DNA from 2 places in the Planococcus sp. S3-L1 genome. Region 2 is predicted to be linked to the other one. Evidence: predicted binding sites of a transcription regulator. Region 2 holds the regulator's gene; the other holds the start of a gene.
What was found. The regulator NrdR, encoded in region 2, represses ribonucleotide reductase genes. The targets are predictions, from matches to a motif close to AACACNATATATNGTGTT.

Region 1 (5,500 bases), on a different contig from region 2:
CTTCGAGGAAGTATGGCGTTGCGTCAATAACATTATCTTGCATGCGGACACCGACGCGAACTGTTTCTTTCAAGCTTTCAAAATCAACCATTTTCGTTTTTGGATCTGCAAATTGCGCCAAATTAACCGCAGCCAAGTTACAAACCGAATAAGGTGCTAACGGCTGTTCCCCACAAGGGTTTGTCGCAACAACTTTTTGACCGTATGCTGCAGCATTGGTTTTTTCATTGGCATTATCAATAAAGAAGATACCTGGTTCAGCTGAATATGTCGCACAAATATTGATCAAGTTCCATAGCTCACGAGCTTTCATCGTACGGTAAACGCGGACACCATGCCCCATACTTTCCCATTCACGAACGTCGCCCACTTCTTGCCATTTCTCATTATAAATCGCCATTTCTTCTTTTGAGTACGACTCGACTGCTGGGAAACGCAAATCAAAATCTGCATCATTTTCGACAGCTGTCATGAAATCACTCGTTAGCGTAACGGAAATATTTGCACCGGTTAAGAATTCTTCATTATGAACAGAGTACGTTCCACCGTCACGTAACTTCGTGTCAGCATCACGCATGATTTTTTCATTAAATCCGCCCATGCCAGGAATTGTGCGGTAGTTCAAAATTCCTTGGAACATCGCTTCTTCTTGGGCTGTTAACGGTTTGAATTTCAATTTATCATGAGCCAGTTTTTTAATCGTCTCATCTTGCGTGTTTTCGATCAAATAACGCAAAATACGAGGGTTTTGCATTTTTGAAATGATAAATTCCGCAATATCTGGATGCCAGTCTGCAAGCATAATCATTTGCGCACCGCGACGTGATCCACCTTGTTCAACAAGATGTGTTAATTTCGCGATATCATCTAACCAAGATACAGAACCTGATGATTTGCCGTTAACTCCACGTGCTAATGTATTCCGTGGACGAAGAGTCGAACCGTTCGTACCAACACCGCCACCGCGGCTCATAATTTCCATCACTTGTTTACGGTGATCCGAAATACCTTCGCGTGAATCCGCAACAAACGGCATTACGTAACAATTGAAATACGTTACATCTGTATCCGCTCCTGCTCCGTAAAGAACACGTCCAGCTGGAATGAATTTCAAGCTAACCAATTGCTGATAAAATTTCTCAAACCATTCTTGACGTTTTTCAGAAGTTGTTTCTACTGAGGCAAGGCCTGTTGCATTGCGTTTCGCAATTTGCTCGTAGTACACTTCCATTGGCTTTTCAATCACGTCGATCGGACGATTGACAATGCCTGCTACTTGTTCTTCTGGATTGTCGATTGCACTTCTGTAATCTTCCTCAATCCAAACTTTCGCTTTGTTCGTAGTTTTATCGATCGAAACGATGTAACCTAGCCCACGAGCTGGGAATTTCGGATCTTCTTTAACAGTTAATACAACAAAATCTCCCGCTTTGAGCGTTTTTTTCTCTGTATCTTTGAAAGAGTAACGATCAATCATAACAAGACGCGAGACACCTTTGTGCGTTAACTTCATATCTGAAGTGATGGCATGTACTTGCGGAAAGGTTTTGATATCTTCGTTTAAAGCTGATGCATTTAATGAATACTGGGATTGTTGTGTGGCGGAAACCATTTGACAATTCCTCCTTTATGTTATATGGAGTCGGATACTATATATAGTATTACTTCGATTCCCATCATACTACATGTTGAAACTCATTTTCAATAACAAGTTTTTTTTATAGAATTCTGTTAGTTTATAAAGCTATATTTACCAAGGTTTCGAGCTTTTAAATTCGGTAAAATGAGCCAAAAGACCTCACACTCGGAAATTCCACTCGTGATTCGCGTATTTTTTTTCCTCTAAAGCCTTGACTTCTGCTAATTGTTGCTCAGTCAACACATAGGGCTCTAAATCGATAAACAAAGCTTGCTCAAACCCTTTTTTAAAGGCAGCAATGCATTCTTCAGCAGTTGCTGGCGTTTTTCGTAGTGAATTAATCGACACTGCTTTTTCAGGTATCTTCATGCGCATGCGCTCTTTTGCTTCTTCACTCGGAAATTTGAAAACAGATAACAGTTTCTCGGTATCCAAATCAATTAAAATCGCACCATGCTGTAGAATAACACCTTTTTGACGTGTTTGTGCACTTCCTGCCACTTTTTTACCTTCGACGACCATCTCATACCAGCTCGGCGTATCAAAACAAACTGCAGATTTTGGTTTTTTTAAGTCAGCGCGCTTTTCAGCTGTATCCGGTACCGAAAAATAAGCATCGAGCCCCAAGTTTTTAAAGCCTTCCAATAACCCTTCGCTCAGTACACGATAAGCTTCTGTAACAGTTTCTGGCATCTGTGGATAATCTTCGCTGACGATGATACTGTATGTAAGTTCATGTTCATGAAGTACACCTCTGCCCCCTGTTGGACGACGCACAAAACCAAGTCCTAATCGATTAACAACATCCATATCAATTTCCTTTTCTACTTTTTGAAAGTAACCAATTGAAAGAGCTGCCGGTTGCCAACCATAAAAACGAATGATCGGCGGAATAAGCCCTTCACTATGCCAAGTCAGCAAGGATTCATCGAGCGCCATATTAAAAGAAGGGGTGCCCGCACCTGAATTTATAAAAACCCATTTCGGATAATTCACAAGATCGCCTCCTATTTCCGATAATTAGTGTAACATTGGCATTGAATATCCGTCATCTCTTCTCTTATAATAAAAGAAGAGTAGAAAGGGGCAAGACCATTGGAATTTTTGTATATTACGATCGCAATACTGTTAGCCATCATCATTTACGCGGTGATTACTTATTTTCGCATTAAAAAAACTGTCACTAACTTGACACAGGAACAGTTTATTGAAGGCTACCGCAAAGCTCAATTAATCGACGTGCGCGAGCCAAAGGATTTTGCAGCAGGTCATATCCTTGGAGCTCGCAATATTCCGCAATCACAATTGCGCCAGCGTTATAAGGAAATTCGCGAAGACAAGCCGGTCTACTTATACGACCAGAACGGAGCTCGCAGCGGACGAGTCGCCATTTTCCTAAAGAAAAAAGGCTATAACCAATTGTTCCAATTGCAAGGCGGATTCAAACAATGGACTGGCAAAATAAAAGCCAAAGTCTAATCATTAAAAAGGCCTTCCACATCGCTGGAAGGCCTTTTTATATTTATTACAGATATTGACGAGGATATGCTGTGAAAGCAGCTCACCCGCCGGCCAGGCAATTATTTAAGGGATTGTACCTTATATAGTCAGAAGCAAAGAAAGGGCTGGCTCCTAAGTCTCTGCCTGTTTTTAAAATCACCTTCAGATATGATGATGATTACGGTGCTAATTGCGACCGCTATTCCAAGCGTTACGAAACAATCATCAGCAGTAGATGAAAAAGGGTGTGAAGCATTTGTGCAGATGCTTCAACAGCAAGTTAAATCCTATCAACTGGACTTAAAGGTGATTTCGACTTTGCCGGATTTTTTAGATGAGATTTCCAAAATGGGCGATTGCTTTTGATGGGACCGAAGGCACTTTCTACGTTGATTTTACATTTGTCACCAATCTACCTCATCAATCTATCTGCAAGTGCTACTTTTTCTTCCATTTTATAGAAATGAACGCTTTTTTTATTTTTAGAGTCAACATGGCTGATGACAATGAAAACGGTTCGACTGGGTGAGACAAAAAGCGGCTGACACACTGTTCTTCAGCAGGAAAAAAGGGTTGTACTCAAAAAGTCGTTTTTCACGACCTTTTAAGACAACTCCTTCTTTTTAAAATTTACTCGACTTTCGTGTAGCGAAGCACGGGATGACGTGCTGCTTTTGTTTCATCTAGACGATTGATCACCGTCGTATGTGGTGCATTTTGAACGATTTCTGGATTTTCTTCTACTTCTTTCGCAATTTGAATCATCGCGTCTATAAAAGCATCCAATGTTTCTTTCGATTCTGTTTCGGTTGGTTCGATCATCATGCCTTCTTCAACATTTAACGGGAAGTAGATTGTTGGTGGGTGATAGCCAAAGTCAAGTAAGCGTTTCGCCATATCTAATGTGCGAACACCCAGTTTCTTTTGACGACGACCACTTAAAACAAATTCATGCTTGCAATGACGGTCGTATGGCAAATCAAAATGCGGCTGCAATCTGCGCATCATGTAGTTGGCATTTAATACCGCGTATTCTGTTACAGCCTTCAGGCCGTCTGGTCCCATAGAACGAATATACGTATAAGCACGCACATTGATTCCGAAATTTCCGTAGAACGGCTTAACACGGCCGATTGAATCTGGACGGTCATAATCGAACGTATAAGCATCGTCTTTTTTCACTAATACTGGTTTTGGTAAGTATGGCAACAAGTCATTTTTCACACCAACTGGGCCAGATCCAGGTCCACCACCACCGTGGGGTCCTGTGAAGGTTTTGTGTAAGTTCAAGTGAACCACGTCAAAGCCCATGTCTCCTGGACGTGCTTTTGACATAACTGCATTCAAGTTAGCGCCGTCATAATAAAGCTTACCGCCGACTTCGTGAATAATAGCTGCCATTTCCAAAATTTGTTCTTCAAACAAGCCAAGCGTATTCGGATTTGTCAGCATCAATGCCGCTGTGTCATCCCCAACAACGCGCTTCAAGTCTTCCAAATCTACGAGACCTTTATCGCTAGATTTTACCGTTACGGTTTCGAATCCGGCAACAGTTGCTGACGCCGGGTTTGTGCCGTGCGCTGAATCTGGAACAATAACTTTTGTGCGTTTAAAATCCCCACGTGCTTCGTGATAAGCCCGAATCATCATTAATCCTGTCCACTCACCATGTGCACCTGCAGCAGGCTGCAAAGTAACTTCATCCATACCCGTAATTTCTTTTAGATGCTCTTGAAGATCAAACATCAACGCAAGAGCACCTTGAACAGTTTTCTCATCTTGTAATGGATGAATATTAGCAAATCCTGGGTAACGAGCGATAGTTTCGTTGATTTTCGGATTGTATTTCATTGTGCAAGATCCTAGTGGATAAAATCCAGAATCCACCCCGTGGTTACGGTTCGATAGCGCTGTATAGTGACGCATAATATCCAGTTCTGACACTTCCGGTAGTTCTGCTGCTTGTGTCCGAATTAAATCGTTCGGTAATAATTCGCTCAAGTCAATTTCAGGTACATCAAGTGTTGGCAAGCTATAACCAACGCGGCCTTCTTTAGTCAGTTCAAAAATTAACGCTTGGTTATCTTTATGCATGAGTAGCCCCCGCTTCCTTCACTTTTGCAGCAATTTCCTGTACGAATGCATCAATCTCTTCTCTAGTTCGTTGTTCTGTAACCGCAACTAGCATATGATCTTGAAATTCATCAAAGCTGAGCCCAAGGTCATAGCCTCCGATCATGCCTTTTTCAAATAAGCGGTCATTTAACTGCTTAACAGGTTCTTCGGTTTTAACCACGACTTCGTTAAAGTGTGCGCCTTCAAATGCAATTTCAAGACCTGCTTTTTTCAATTGTTGTTTCA
Region 2 (5,500 bases):
ACCTTATGCCTGTCAGAGCAAAACGGCCATCTCCGCTTTTCTTTTTTTCCACAGAAAAAAGCCCCATCCCAAAAGGGACGAAGCTTTAGCTCGTGGTTCCACCCTTCTTCTATTTTGAACAGCTGAAACCATTCAAAATGAAGCTCTGCATCGGCTAACGGGCCGGTACCGTCAGCTGCTACTAAAAAACTGTTCACAGCTGCTGCTCAAAGGGGGTAAGCGAAAAAACGATACTTAAGAAGCTCACAGCCTAGGCTTCTCTCTCTGAAAGTCGTAAATTCCGCTCATGTCCTTGTCAAGGCATGTAAAATCTTGGTTCGATTGTTATTACTATAAACCGAATTGTTCCAAAAGGCAATAGTTCTCGCACTTAATTTCTTCGATTGCGTCCATCAAGTTTAACTGGACTCGTTAATGCACGAATTCGTTCCATAATGCGCGCCGCTTTTAAATCTTCTTTTTCTCCGCGCTGCGAATAGGTTAAATGATACTCCAGCTCGGTATAACTAAAGTTTGATGACATAAATGTTGGCAGTTTTTCAGACATCCGGTAATGGAGAATTGTTCCAAGTACCTCGTCTCGTGTCCAGCTTGACATTGCTTCAGCTCCAATGTCATCTAGCATCAAGACGTCTGCTTTTTTCACATAATCCACTTTTTCCTGCAATGTTTGATCACCAATCGCCTGTTTCATTTCTCGCATAAATTCTGGAACGAATACCAACACAGATTTCACATTGATCTCAGCCAGTTCATTTGCCACTGCGCTCAATAAGTACGATTTCCCGATACCGAATTGTCCATAAAGATACAATCCTTTCTCAGGTAAATTGTCAGGACCCGTTGCTTGATCGAGGAAATCACCAACCGCTCGAAACGCTTCCATGCGACTGTCATCTAATTCAAAGCCGTCCAGTGTCGCTTGCATCACTTCTTTTGGCATATACATGCTATGGATTAAAGAAGATGCATGACGTTTGTTGTCGTGAATATCCTTTGAGCGACATTTTGTATACGAAATTCCGATAGTTCCACGTTCTAATACAAGATTCGGCTCAAAACCTTTTAAATGATTAATACAGCCATCCAAGCTAGGACATTTGTTGCAATCATGGGATTGGTCGATGTATTCGTATAACTTATGAAGCCCTCTATCAATAGTAGGTGCGTCAATTTCGTCTGCGTGATTTTCCAAGAATTTTTGAACTCCCACATGCGCCAATACTTCTTTACGCATTTCACCGTAACGCTCAGAAAAAGCAGGGGCATTGACTACACGTTTTAAGGTTTCGCTAATCGGTTCCATTTAACCACCTTTTCCTTTCTTCAGCGCAAGTTTCGCAAGAAGTTTTTGTTTTTCTACTTCTAAGCTTTCGTTTCTTGGCTCTGCTTTAGCAACAGGTATATCGTCTTTTTTATGGAACCATTCCGGCAATCGTTCTTCACGCAGCGGCTTTTGATTGCCTGTGAATGGTTTGGCGATAGTCGTTAGCGAGCCTTCAGACTTCCACTTCATATACTGCGTGTGCTCGACACGGGCAATTTCCATTGCATCTTTTGCGGTTGTAATATTCTTGCGTAGCCAGTGCGAAGCGATTTTCTCCACATATGCTTTGGTTAGCTTCATATCGGTTCGTAGCAACACATAGTGAAGCAATACATTTACAACCGCTGTCTCCATCTTGTGAAAAGTGACTAATTGGTTTGCTAGTTCCACATCTGCCGGCAACGGTTCGTGGCCATCCGCAATATCTCTCAGTACTTGGATAGGAGCTGCAGTCTCTAAATAAACCAATAACTCATCTTCTTTTGTTTTTGACGTTTCATCTGTTGCTTCAACAGGTTCTGTTGCTTTATGTACAGGAACCAGTTGCGGCGCTGTAGTGGATACTTTCATTTTGTAATGCTCGGTTGCTGCTTTTTTTAAAAGATCAGTCGTCAATTTATAATTGTCATCAATCGCCATTAAGACAACTATTTGCATTTCAAGCGGGTCCAAACTATACAAAAAAGCCAATTTGGCAATATAGGCTTTTATGCTGCCCGTTAATACACGTTTGGGGACTAATTGCTCGGAAAGCCCTTGTTGCAATAAACCAAAGTCAAAATCTGATTCTGTGCTGTATCCCCCATTTTTTCGTTCTTGTAAATCTTTTTTCTTAGCGGGATAGCCTGCTTTAGCATGAACTGGTTGAAAAATATCGGTAAAGGTTCTCGACACTTCTTCGTAATCAGTCGGAATCTCCGTTTCGATGGCAAAACGTTTGCGAACTTTTCGGTAAGACGTTTCACCAATTTTGCTAAATAAAAACATAGACAATAACGGATCCATAAAAAACGTTTTTGGATCGAGTGGCGGACACAGCTCATAGATGAAAGAACGCTCACTGCTTTGATTTTTATACGTTCTAAGCAATCCAATTGCTTCCAACTGGATTCTAGCGTCAAATATTTTCGAAATAGAATTCCCCAACATATTCATCAATGTATAATGACTCGACTCTTCACTAGTCACTTCTCCTTCAGCCCATAAAGTTAAATACAATGCAATGGCTTCCGCACCAATCATAGGTTGATAGAGCAATGTTAGAAGTTGCCGATCATAATTTGAAAACGGATAAGGTAAGCGAATTCGAAATGGATCAGCAGGCTGCAACTCTTTATAATATGCAGTCATAAGTCACCGCCTTAATCGATTTTCTTGTCTTCCGGAGTTTTATTTAGCAAATCCTTGAGTTCATCAATAAAAACAGTGATGTCTTTAAATTGGCGATACACTGAAGCAAAGCGAACATATGCTACTTCGTCGATTGTTGCTAGTCGATTCATGACCAATTCTCCGACTTCTTCAGATTTTACTTCTGGGTTACCCGCACGGCGAAGGTCTTTCTCAATCGTAAAGACAACTTCTTCTAACACTTCTAGAGATACCGGCCGTTTTTCACATGCGCGAATAACGCCACGCAAAACTTTTTCACGGCTGAACTCTTCACGTGAGCCATCTTTTTTGACAACAATCAGTGGCATTTCTTCCACTTTTTCAAATGTCGTAAAGCGATAACCGCAAGACTCACATTCTCTTCGCCTCCTGATGGATTTCATTTCGTCTATTGGCCGCGAATCGACAACACGTGTGCCGTTATGTTGGCAAGCTGGACATTTCATTTTTACATCTCCCTAACTTCTCTATCTCGTGTATCTAGTATAACAAAAAATCATTGAAAAAATAGAAAAAGCAGAGGATTTCATCCTCTGCTCACGTGTTTTTGGTTAAATGGATTATGCTGTTACTGAAACTTTGGATTTCTCAACACTTACTGGTCCCATACCGCGTGGTATTTCTACAAGCTCGCGTGATGTTGAACCTAGTGCGTCTGCGATATATTCCGCTGCAATAGTCGGATCTAAATCGCCGCAAGTGTAAACATCTACACTCGCATAGCCGTGTTCTGGAAAACTGTGAATCGTTAAGTGAGATTCTGAGATAATCACAACTCCGCTAACACCTTGTGGTGCGAATTTATGAAAAGCTACCTCTCTTACTTCAGCTCCAGATTTGAGTGCTGCATCAACAAAAGTTTGTTCGATAAAATCCATATCGTTTAATTTGTCAAAATCACACTGCCAAAGTTCTGCAATTACGTGACGTCCCATTGTTTCCATGGTTCGTTTTCCCCCTTTGATATCATTTTGGTTTTTGCGCAAAATATTCAAAGTTGACTACCACGGGGGAAAGTTAGTCCAAAGAGGTCCTAACCCTTTAAGCAGTCATGTGAATAAAAAATCTTACGCTCCTAATTCCGAATACACGATGGAAAGTCAGAAGTGGTAGTCATTTTTCAACTACGATTCATAGTATAAAACGTATTTATCGCAAATGCAATAACAATATCTTATTGATTCAGAATTTTTACGATCATATGGACAGAGAAAAACCCTGTTTCTCTTTTTAAAAAACTAGAGAACAGGGCATTCAGACTTATTTAGAAACAAGAACCATGGCATTGGCAACTTTTTTAGTCAAATCGATTACACGTGCTGAATAGCCCCACTCGTTATCGTACCATGCCAAAACTTTTACTTTGCGATCGCCAATAACCATCGTTGATAATCCATCAACAATTGCCGAATCTGAATTGCTATTAAAATCAACAGAAACCAATGGTTCCATCGTCAAGCTCAAAATTCCTTCTAAGCTATTTTCAGAAGCTTCCTTGAAAGCTCTATTAACTTCTTCAATTGTCACTGCTGTGTTCAAGTCAACAACTAAATCGACTAAGGATACATTTGGAGTTGGCACTCGTAATGCCATACCATGAAGTTTCCCTTCCATCTCAGGCAACACTAATGATAGCGCTTTCGCAGCACCCGTAGAAGTTGGAATAATGGATTGTGCACAGGCACGCGCGCGCCGAAGATCTTTGTGCGGATTATCTAAGTTCTGCTGGTCGTTTGTGTAAGAATGGATGGTCGTCATCAAGCCATTTTCAATTCCAAATGTATCATTCAGCACTTTTACAACAGGTGCTAGACAATTGGTCGTACAGCTAGCGTTGGAAATGATATCATGCTTATCAATGTCTAGTTTATCATCATTAACTCCCATAACGATTGTGATATCTTCTTTTTTTCCAGGCGCTGTCAAAATCACTTTTTTAGCTCCTGCTTCTAAATGCAGCGCTGCTTTTTCACGTGAATTGAATTTCCCAGTTGCTTCGATGACGATATCAATGCCCATTTCTTTCCATGGCAAATTCAGTGGATCGCGCTCACTTACCAATTGAACCCGTTTTCCATTGACAATTAAAGCATCTTCTTCTGAAGATACGTCACCCGTAAAGGTACCGTGATTTGTGTCATACTTAATCAAATGCGCCAGGGTCTCAGCTGGATACGAAGCGTTGATTGCTGTTATTTTAACATCATCCATCAATATCGCCTGTCTGAAAACCATACGGCCAATACGGCCAAATCCGTTAATTGCAATAGAAACTGTCATGTAGGAATCCTCCGTTTGTAATTAAGTTATACTCATATTTTTAATTTCTTATATAGTATAACACAATCACCTATTTAGAGAACCTTTAAAATTACATATCTTTTATTCTTTTTCAAGGCTGGTTTGCCAATTTGCTAAAATTCGATTTAATTGGCTTTCCGTCTCGTTCAATGTACCGTTATTGTAGATAACCGCATCCGCTCCATCTTCTTTTACAGACATTGGCAGTTGTGAACTAATACGTGCCCGCGCCTCTTTTTCAGTAAAGTTGTTGCGTTCCACTAGCCGAGCAAATTGATTTTTTTCGGTAACACTGACGACTAAAATTTTATCGACCAAGTGCTGTAGGCGGCTCTCAAATAATAACGGAATATCCATGATGATGGTCTTGAATCCTTGCGCCAAAAAATCCTGCCGCTGCCGGAGCATTTCCTGACGAATTGCCGGATGAATAATATCGTTCAATATCTTGCGACTTGCCGGATCGTTAAAAATGATTTC

Region 1: the regulator NrdR is predicted to act here: its motif matches at 1,646-1,663, upstream of QMF37_RS11375 (vitamin B12-dependent ribonucleotide reductase).

What each region holds. Positions count from the first base shown of each region.
Region 1 is NZ_JASISN010000011.1:13,300-18,799, reverse strand. It holds gene QMF37_RS11375 (vitamin B12-dependent ribonucleotide reductase) at 1-1,612, opposite strand, end outside; gene QMF37_RS11370 (lipoate--protein ligase family protein) at 1,799-2,578, opposite strand; gene QMF37_RS11365 (rhodanese-like domain-containing protein) at 2,735-3,118, shown strand; gene QMF37_RS11360 (hypothetical protein) at 3,308-3,505, shown strand; gene gcvPB (aminomethyl-transferring glycine dehydrogenase subunit GcvPB) at 3,770-5,233, opposite strand; gene gcvPA (aminomethyl-transferring glycine dehydrogenase subunit GcvPA) at 5,226-5,500, opposite strand, start outside.
Region 2 is NZ_JASISN010000003.1:90,694-96,193, reverse strand. It holds gene dnaI (primosomal protein DnaI) at 371-1,306, opposite strand; gene QMF37_RS04435 (replication initiation and membrane attachment family protein) at 1,307-2,677, opposite strand; gene nrdR (transcriptional regulator NrdR) at 2,689-3,165, opposite strand; gene speD (adenosylmethionine decarboxylase) at 3,280-3,663, opposite strand; gene QMF37_RS04420 (glyceraldehyde-3-phosphate dehydrogenase) at 3,980-4,999, opposite strand; gene coaE (dephospho-CoA kinase) at 5,102-5,500, opposite strand, start outside.